DNA from 3 places in the Paenibacillus sp. FSL H8-0332 genome. Region 1 is predicted to be linked to each of the others. Evidence: predicted binding sites of a transcription regulator. Region 1 holds the regulator's gene; each other region holds the start of a gene.
What was found. The regulator Rex, encoded in region 1, represses fermentation and respiration genes when NADH is low (regulators of the CRP and FNR family bind a similar motif). The targets are predictions, from matches to a motif close to TTGTGAAATATTTCACAA.

Region 1 (3,141 bases):
TGCCCTTGAGAATACACTGAACCTCAGTCTGAGCGATATCATCCGCAAGGGTGACAAGATGCTCAGTGAGATGCGTGACACGGACAGCCAGTCCTCCTCGGACAGTCTTGTGACGGATATAGGCGGCTTGTTCAAGGACCTGGCATCCATTAGAGAGCAGATTCGCTTCTTCATGAGCCTGAATGATGAGAATATTGTGTATTGGCTGGAGGGAAGCGGCAATTATAAGGGCAAGTCGCTGCAAATGTATGCCGTTCCCGTAGATGTCAGCACCCAGCTCAGGGAGCTGTTCTTCGACAAGAAGAAGAGCATTATCCTGACCTCGGCCACCTTATCGGTGGATAAATCCTTCCAGTTCATGATGGATAACCTGGGCCTTGGTGAGGCTGCGGAGCAAGGGCGTCTGATGACTGCGCTGCTTCCGTCGCCGTTCAAGTACCGTGAGCAGGCACTGCTGGTCATTCCCCGCGACTTCCCGAGCGTTAAGGGAAGTATAGGGGATGCCCGATTCGTGGACACGCTAGTCCACTCCCTTGCTGAGACGGCTGTAGCTACACGGGGACGGATGCTGGTGCTGTTCACCTCCTACAAAATGCTGCGCCAGGTCTACGATCCGCTGAAGGAGGCACTTGCCTCGCAGGATATCGCGGTGCTGGGACAAGGCGTGGAGGGCGGCAGCCGGAGCAAGCTGATCCGCCGCTTCCAGGACACCCCGGCCTCCGTCCTGCTTGGTACCAGCAGTTTCTGGGAAGGGGTTGATATTCCTGGAGAAGCATTGACCTGCCTGGCGATTGTCAGACTGCCGTTCCAGCCGCCGAATCACCCGCTGGCTGAGGCGAAGTCGGAGCTGCTTCAGGCACAGAAGAAGAACCCGTTCATGAAGCTGTCCGTGCCGCAGGCCGTTATCCGCTTCAAGCAGGGCTTCGGGCGGCTGGTCCGTACGGCGAAGGACCGGGGGATCGTGATTGTCTATGACACCAGAGTGATTGAATCCTATTACGGGAAGTACTTCCTGTACTCGCTCCCCGGTCCCAAGATGGAGCATATGCTCACCGAGCAGATGGTTCCGAGAATCGCCGAATGGCTGGAAGACGGTGGGGTTTCCTAATTCATCCGCTATTGCTATTATTAATAAGTCATGATTAACCTGATGATCCGTTCCCGCCTCCTCTGCCACTCCGGCAGGCGGCGGGGTACGGTTGCTATAATTGTACGGGTCTAACAAAACTTTTAAGGAGGAGAATACATGAAATCGGATAAAATATCGGAGGCCGTCGTTCGCAGACTTCCAGTGTACCTGCGGTTCCTGAACGATCTCCAAAAACGTGAAATCTCCACAGTCTCTTCTCAGGAGCTTGGCCAAAAGCTAGATCTGAACCCCGCCCAGATCCGCAAGGATCTGGCTTATTTCGGTGATTTCGGCAGAAAAGGCATCGGCTACGATGTGTCCTATCTGATTGAGAAGATTCGTCACATCCTGAAGCTTGACCAGCAAATTAATGTTGCACTGGTTGGAGCCGGTAATCTCGGTCATGCCTTGTCTAACTACAACGCTTACTTGAAGGATACGATGAAGATCACTGCCATCTTCGATGCCTATCCGCCGAAGGTGGGCCAGCAGATCAACTCGCTGGTTGTGCAGCCGATGGAGGAGCTAAGCAGTACAATCCGCTCGCAGGGAATCCGGATCGGGATCATTACTGTGCCCGACAGCGAAGCCCAGAATGTAGCCGATATTCTTGTGGATTCCGGCATTGAGGCGATTCTGAACTTCGCACCGGTTATTCTCAAGACGCCTGCCAATATCCGGATTCACGCCGCTGATTTCACTACAGATCTGCAGAGCCTGGCCTATTATTTGCATGATGGAAAGGATGCGGCTGAAGATGAGCAGTAAGATCACGATAATCAAGAATGGGCACTTTCTGGTTCCCGGCAGCGATAAGCCAGTGCTGAGCGGGTATATGACCCTGGATGATGACCTGATTACTTACATAGGTGAAGCTGAGCCGGCAGTGGAGGATGGCGCTCAGGTCGTAGACGGCAGCCGTCTGCTGTTCATGCCGGGTCTGGTCAATACCCATGGACATACTGCCATGTCACTGCTGCGCGGATACGGCGACGATATGGTGCTTCAGACTTGGCTGCAAGAGAAGATGTGGCCGATGGAAGAGAAATTCACTGGTGATGATGTATATTGGGGAACTTCTTTGTCCGTGCTGGAAATGCTGAAGGGCGGCACAACAACCTTCCTCGATATGTATGATCATATGGACCGGGTAGCGGAAGTGACCGAGCAGTCCGGTATTCGTGCTGTGCTGATGCGCGGCGTAATTGGGCTGTGCCCGGAAGATGTACAGCAATCCAAGCTCGCTGAGGCGATTGCTTTTGCCCGTAACTGGCATGGCAAGGCTGACGGCAGAATTACGACCATGCTCTCGCCGCACGCCCCGTACACCTGTCCTCCAGAGTTTTTCATGAAGTTTGTGCAGGCTGCCCATGATCTGGATCTGCCGATGCATACCCATATGTCCGAGACGCGCCATGAAGTGGAGCAGAACGTGGCCGACTACGGCCTTCGTCCGGTCGCACATCTGGAGAAGCTGGGGATGTTTACCCGTCCTTCGCTTATTGCCCACGGGGTTCATCTGAACGATGAGGAAATCGGGATTCTGGCCCGCCATAACGTTGGCGTGTCGCATAACCCCGGCAGTAACCTGAAGCTGGCCAGCGGTGTTGCCCGTGTTCCGGAGCTGCTGAGAGCCGGGGTTAAGGTCTCCCTGGGTACGGACAGCGCGGCAAGCAACAACAATCTGGATATGTTCGAAGAGATGAGGCTGGCTGCGCTGATCCACAAGGGCGTAAGCGGTGATCCAACAGCGGTACCGGCTCCTGAGGCGCTTCTGATGGCTACGGAGTACGGAGCGCAGTCTATTTTCCTAAGCGGTGTAGGCCGCCTTGCAGCAGGGATGAAGGCTGACTTCATCGCGCTTGATATTGACCAGCCGCATATGCTGCCGCATACCGATCTGCTCTCCCATGCTGTATATTCGGCCAGCGCCAAGGATGTGGAGCATGTATGGGTGAACGGCCAGCAGGTTGTGAAGCATGGACAATGCCTGACACTTGATGAAGAAGCCA
Region 2 (3,141 bases), 2.7 Mb from region 1:
ACCAGGATGGCGTGTACGACTGGGAGCAGGAAGTGATCCAGACGGACGCTGCCATTAATGAGGGCAACAGCGGCGGCGCACTGGTGGATCTGAACGGTAAGGTAATCGGTATTAATACGATGAAGATTTCCGATACGGGTGTGGAGGGACTGGGCTTTGCGATTCCCGCCAACCATGTGTTGGATACAGCCAATGAGCTGACTTCCAAAGGCCGGATAGCCCGTTCGTATCTTGGGGTATATTCAGTTGATTTGAATAATCCGTATGTGCCGCTGGCTGATGATCAGCGCAAGGAGCTTAATCTTCCGTCTGTAGTAACCGATGGGGTTGTGGTCCTGGATGCTGTGGGACCGGCGAAGGATGCAGGCCTGATGCTTAACGATGTGATCACGAAGTTCAATGACAAGCCGATTACTTCCACGCTGTCGCTTCGCAAATATCTGTACGATCATACCAAGATCGGGGATAAGCTGAAGATTACCTTTTACCGCAATGGCGAAGTGAAACAGACAACGGTCCAGCTTCTTGAGAAGCCTGAGGAATAAAATTGGAAATGGCCGTATATAATAAGGATGCAGTCAGGATTACGGAAACGGTTCGACTGTCCTTTTCAAGAAAAATTGAAGAGGGCGGGGTCGTTTCAAGGCTGAAAAAATGGGGTAAATGGTAGCAATGGGAATAAATATTACTATTTGATCCAACTGGTAGCCCTTACATTGGGAAGAGGTCCTTATAAGGGGAAAAACGGAGAAATTAGGATAGAACAGCTTGCCTTTGTCATTCAGGTGTGGTAACATGAATTTATTCATACAATTGATACCTAATTCTCGCATTGAAAAGGGCTGTCAATCAAAGATACAACCTTTCTCAATGTGTGAATTTTTTCTTTGTCTGAAGATAAAAAGAACATATTAATTTAAATTTGTGGAGGTAACACACATGCAAACAGGTACAGTTAAATGGTTCAACGCAGAAAAAGGATTCGGTTTCATCGAAGTTGAAGGCGGAAGCGACGTATTCGTTCACTTCAGCGCAATCACTGGCGACGGCTTCAAAACTTTGGACGAAGGCCAACGCGTTGAATTCAACGTTGTTCAAGGCAACCGCGGACCACAAGCCGAAAACGTTGTAAAACTGTAATTAATAGAAGGTACCGTCCCCGCTTGTGAAAGTTGGGACGGTCTTTTTTTATCGTTACTGGGCTTGCAACATAAAGGAAGGAGGAACGGCAATGAACTACCGGAAGAAGCCTTTGGAGGAAGTACCAGAAGAAAATACCGCAATATGGGCATGTACCAACGATGAGTGTAATGGATGGATGAGGGATAATTTCGCATTTGAACATGCGCCTTCCTGCCGTCTCTGTCATTCCCCAATGGTTCGTAGCATGAAGATGCTGCCGCAATTGCTTAATTCAAATGGCGATCTCAAATCGCTTAAGAAGGGTACTTCGATTACCTAGACCAATGCCTTTATGAGCCAAGACAACTATATACTATACATGCTGGAAAATGTAAGACGGTGAAACCGTCTTATTTTTTTTGCTTTCTATGTGCAATATTGTGATATTTGTCACAAATATTTTAAATTTCATACCTAAACAGGGTGTTTGATGTGATAATTATCACACTTAAGGCGTCGGAAATTTGACAAAATAGACATAACGAATGGGGAGAAGGAAGGGGAGAAATATGGATACAGTACTGCTGTCACGTATTCAATTTGCGTCGACGACAATTTTTCATTATTTCTTTGTGCCAGTATCGATCGGACTTGCGCTCATAATTGCTATTATGGAGACCATGTACGTAAGAAAGGGCAATGAAGAGTACAAAAGAATGGCGCAATTCTGGGGGAAGCTGTTCCTGATTAACTTCGCAGTAGGCGTAGTAACAGGGATCTTGCAGGAGTTCCAGTTCGGAATGAACTGGTCGGACTACTCGCGCTTCGTCGGTGATGTGTTCGGGGCTCCGCTGGCGATTGAAGCTTTGCTGGCTTTCTTCCTGGAGTCCACGTTCATCGGAATCTGGATCTTCGGCTGGGATAAGGTATCCAAGCGGATTCATCTATTATCCATCTGGCTGGTCGCCTTGGGGACGATGCTGTCGGCATTCTGGATTCTGCTGGCTAACTCGTTCATGCAGCATCCGGTCGGCTTCACATTGAATAACGGGCGGGCTGAGATGAATGACATCTTCGCGCTGATTACGAACGGCCAGCTGCTGGTGGAATTTCCGCATACAGTGCTTGCCGCCTACGCTACAGGCGCCTTCCTGGTGACAGGGATCAGTGCTTACAAATTGCTGAAGAAGCAGGACGTCGCCTTTTTCCGGAAATCGTTCGAGATTGCAGCGATCGTAGGGGTTATTTCTTCCTTCGGAGTAGCGGTCGCAGGACATGCACAGGCCCAATATCTTGTAGAGACACAGCCGATGAAGATGGCCGCATCCGAAGCGTTGTGGGGCGAGAGCGGCGACCCGGCACCTTGGACGGTATTTGCCAATATCGATGTGAAGAATCAGACCAACAGCAACGAAGTTCAGGTTCCGTATCTGCTGAGCTTCCTGTCCTACAGTAAATTCTCCGGTGATGTGAAGGGGATGCTGGAGCTGCAGAAGGAGTATGAAGTAGCCTACGGACCAGGAGATTATATTCCGCCGGTCAAAACAACCTTCTGGAGCTTCCGGATCATGGTTGCTGCCGGCACGTTGATGATGCTGTTTGGGGTATATGCCATCTACCTTATGTGGCGTAAAAAGATGGACAGACCCAATACCTGGTTCATGCGCTTCATGTTCTGGGGACTGCTGCTTCCACCGATTGCCAACACGGCCGGCTGGATTATGACAGAGATCGGGCGTCAGCCATGGACTGTATTCGGACTTATGACTACAGAAGACAGTGTATCGCCTAATATTACCAGCGGACAGGTGCTGTTCTCGGTGATTACTTTTAACGCAATCTATGCCATATTGGGTGCAGTGCTGGTCGGCCTGTTCGTCAAAGTGATCAAAAAAGGTCCTTATGCTATGGATAACGAACATGGTGAATCCCACGATCCGTATAACAAGGAGGGCTAACCAATGTCACTTAATGAATTATGGTTTCTGCTGATTGCGGTGCTGTTCGTCGGGTTCTTCT
Region 3 (3,141 bases), 2.2 Mb from region 1:
GCGGGAAACCAGGAAATTATCTAGTTGACAATCAATCCCGTCTTCCCGCCGCCAGCGATATTTATATTCTATAACCCGCTCTTTCACACGTAAACAAAAATACCTTACCGGCACTGATTCGTTCCCCGGAACCCGGGGTAATGATCCATATGAAACACTCCCTATTTTATTCACCGTGAGATCCGATTTCGTTCCCCCGAATCGGATTGCACGGTGAATTTTGTTTTGTCCGGAGGATAATTCTGCTGTACTTAACACAAAAACACCCCCTGTCTCTACGAATCCCTTGAAGCAGGGAGCCGAGAAGCAGGAAGTGCTTTGACCAAGCTATGTTACAGTCCGGCGATTCACACCGGGTCAGGTTCGATATTGATTAAGCATGTTTCTTCAAGCCCGCAGCAGGGATGCCCGTGGCCGAGTTCACAGCACCCGGCTCCTTGCGCAGATAAGCCATCCAGTACGCCGCAGCCACGAAGATCGCGCCGCCCGTCAGATTGCCCAGCCAGACCGGAACGAAGTTGGCCACATACTGGCTCCAGGTGAAATGTCCTTCGAAGATCGCAGCAGGGATAAGGAACATGTTAGCTACAACGTGCTGGAAGCCGATGGCCACAAACGCCATGGTCGGGAACCAGATACCGAGGATTTTGCCGCTGAAATTATCTGCCCCGTACGACAGCCATACCGCCAGCGCTACGAGCCAGTTACAGCCGATCCCGGAGATAAAAGCCTGCAGGAACGTAGCATCGATCTTATGCTCCGCCATACTTACCAGCTTCTCCAGATACACACCATCTGATGTAAGGCCAACGATGTGACCGAAGAAATAAGCGACGAACAAGGCGCCTGCCAGGTTGCTGAGTGTAATCAGCACCAGGTTCTTAATGACTTCCCAGAAGGAAATCTTCTTCGCAATAAAAGCCAGCGGCACAGCCATCATATTCCCTGTCAGCAGCTCCCCGCCCGCAAGCAGCACCAGGATCAGTCCGACCGGGAACACCGCAGCCCCGATGAAGTTGGCAATTGATCCCCACTCGGCAGGAGCACCTGCAATGACACGAATATCCAGCAAAAATCCGAGCGCGATAAACGCTCCTCCCAGAAAACCAAGAATGAGTACAGTGCTGAGCGGATTATGTGCCTTCTTAACTCCGTTCTCTACCGTCACTTCAGCGATTCCCTGCGGTTTGTTATAAGCCATGATTCCTATCCCCTTCTAATATTACTTAAAATTTGTTCCTTTATGCCATTGTAACGTGATCACAATCACATTAACGTGATAAAAGTCACTATCCGAAAACCCAAGTGAAAGTTTTCACTGACATGTCAAATTTACCATAAAAGCCTGCGGCACGGAATGTTTTTTTCATTCCCGGCTACCCTTGCACAAAAAAAGAGCCCTAAGCGGGCTCCGGCAAAATGTTAGCTTTTATACATGTACAGGTTCTTTGACTGCAGCCAGTTTCGGCAGAGCCTGGAGGCCTGCGGTGTTCAAGAAGTTCCAAGGCTTGTTGTAATGCGGCTGGAAGAAGAAGTCGATGAAGGCCAGCTGGTCAACGGTCATCTTATTCTGGATGCAGACCGATACAGTATTGATCGACTGCGTCAGATCCATCTTGGACATAATCTGCGCGCCCAGAATGCGGCGGGTGGCACGGTCAAAGACCACTTTTACCTGAACCTGCTCGAAGGTTGGCATGAACTCCGGACGGTAGTTGTCAATCAGCATCACACTTTCCGTATTCATTCCCTCGGCTGCGGCAGCCTCTTCCGTCAGTCCGGTTCCGGCAATATTGTCCTCATAGATCTTGATGCCCGACGTTCCTTGCGTCCCCATGTAAGGGATCGTGTTCGAGACCAGATTGCGGGCGACCAGGGTTCCCATACGCACTGCGTTGGTGGCCAGCGGGATATATGCGTGTTTACCAGTTGGATTGTAATGAATCGCGCAGCTGTCACCGGCAGCATAGACATCCGGCAGGCTGGTCTGCATATAATCGTTGACCATAATCGCGCCGTTCGGCAGCATATCCACTTGACCCTTCAGCAGCTCGGTATTCGGACGGAAGCCAATGCAGAGAATGACCAGATCCGTCTCATGTTCACCCTTGCTCGTAATCACCTTGGTCACTCTGCCGTTCTCCCCTGCGAAGGAGGCGACCTTCTCGCCCAGCGCCAGCTTAATGCCGTGATCCTCAAGCGACTGCTGGATCGGTGCGGTGAACTCTTCATCAAGATATTTGCTCAGGATGCGGTCTTCCCCATCAATCAGCGTAACTTCCTTGCCATTCATCTGAAAAGCTTCCACCAGCTCAACCCCGATATATCCGGCACCGACCACAGTGATTCTGTTCACCTTCTGCGCTTCTTCGATAATGGTGTTGGAGTGATTGTAATTCTTCGAGAGCAGGATGCCCTCCATGTCTATTCCTTCGAGCTTAGGCACAATCGGCCATGAGCCTGTAGTCATAATCAATTTGTCAAAAGTATCTTCCATTTCCTCGCCGGTCACGAGGTTGCGGGCTTTCAGGGTTTTGCGGGCGGTGTCCACGTTGATTACCTCATGGCGCATCTTCGTCTGCACTCCCAGCGCGGCCAGCTGTTCCGGGGAGGAATAGAATAGTCCCTGCGGGTCCTTGACCACACCGCCAACGTATAAGGCAATGCCGCAAGACAGGAATGAGATATTATCGTTGCGCTCATACACCGTAATCTGTGCATCCGGGTATAACTGTGCGGTATTTACAATGGCGGCCGTTCCGGCGTGGGTACATCCAATGACTGCTACTTTCATGATTTCTTCCTCCTCCAAGTTGAAAAGCTTATTTAGTAGGGCTTGTGTTTACGTTTGGTTACGTTTGTGATTGTTTTCACTTTATACACTGATTATATTGTGATATTTGTCACATTACAAGCACTTTTGTGATTTTTCTCACAATGTTCACAATTTCAAATTTTAATAACTTTGGAGTTTCACCGCATCATCCACTCCATTTGTGCTGCCGCTGCACTCTTCAACCTTGGCTTAGTTTCCCCCGGAGGAGGGGCATTATGTCTGCCAGGAGCAGGAAACAGCAGGAGGAAACCTGGCCTACGCAGTGCATCCGGTTTGCATACCAAATAGCCTCACCCTCCGCAGCA

Region 2: a site for Rex is predicted at 1,561-1,578, ahead of NST43_RS31180 (cytochrome ubiquinol oxidase subunit I). Genes of this name have one in related genera too.
Region 3: a site for Rex is predicted at 1,304-1,321, ahead of NST43_RS28945 (formate/nitrite transporter family protein). Genes of this name have one in related genera too.

Annotation. Positions count from the first base shown of each region.
Region 1 covers NZ_CP150145.1:4,397,955-4,401,095, reverse strand. The annotation lists gene dinG (ATP-dependent DNA helicase DinG) at 1-1,108, shown strand, start outside; gene NST43_RS18990 (redox-sensing transcriptional repressor Rex) at 1,247-1,897, shown strand; gene NST43_RS18985 (amidohydrolase) at 1,887-3,141, shown strand, end outside.
Region 2 covers NZ_CP150145.1:7,133,427-7,136,567, reverse strand. The annotation lists gene NST43_RS31195 (trypsin-like peptidase domain-containing protein) at 1-545, shown strand, start outside; gene NST43_RS31190 (cold-shock protein) at 940-1,140, shown strand; gene NST43_RS31185 (cold-shock protein) at 1,232-1,462, shown strand; gene NST43_RS31180 (cytochrome ubiquinol oxidase subunit I) at 1,692-3,080, shown strand; gene cydB (cytochrome d ubiquinol oxidase subunit II) at 3,084-3,141, shown strand, end outside.
Region 3 covers NZ_CP150145.1:6,647,749-6,650,889, forward strand. The annotation lists gene NST43_RS28940 (hypothetical protein) at 1-258, opposite strand, end outside; gene NST43_RS28945 (formate/nitrite transporter family protein) at 374-1,201, opposite strand; gene NST43_RS28950 (FAD-dependent oxidoreductase) at 1,430-2,794, opposite strand.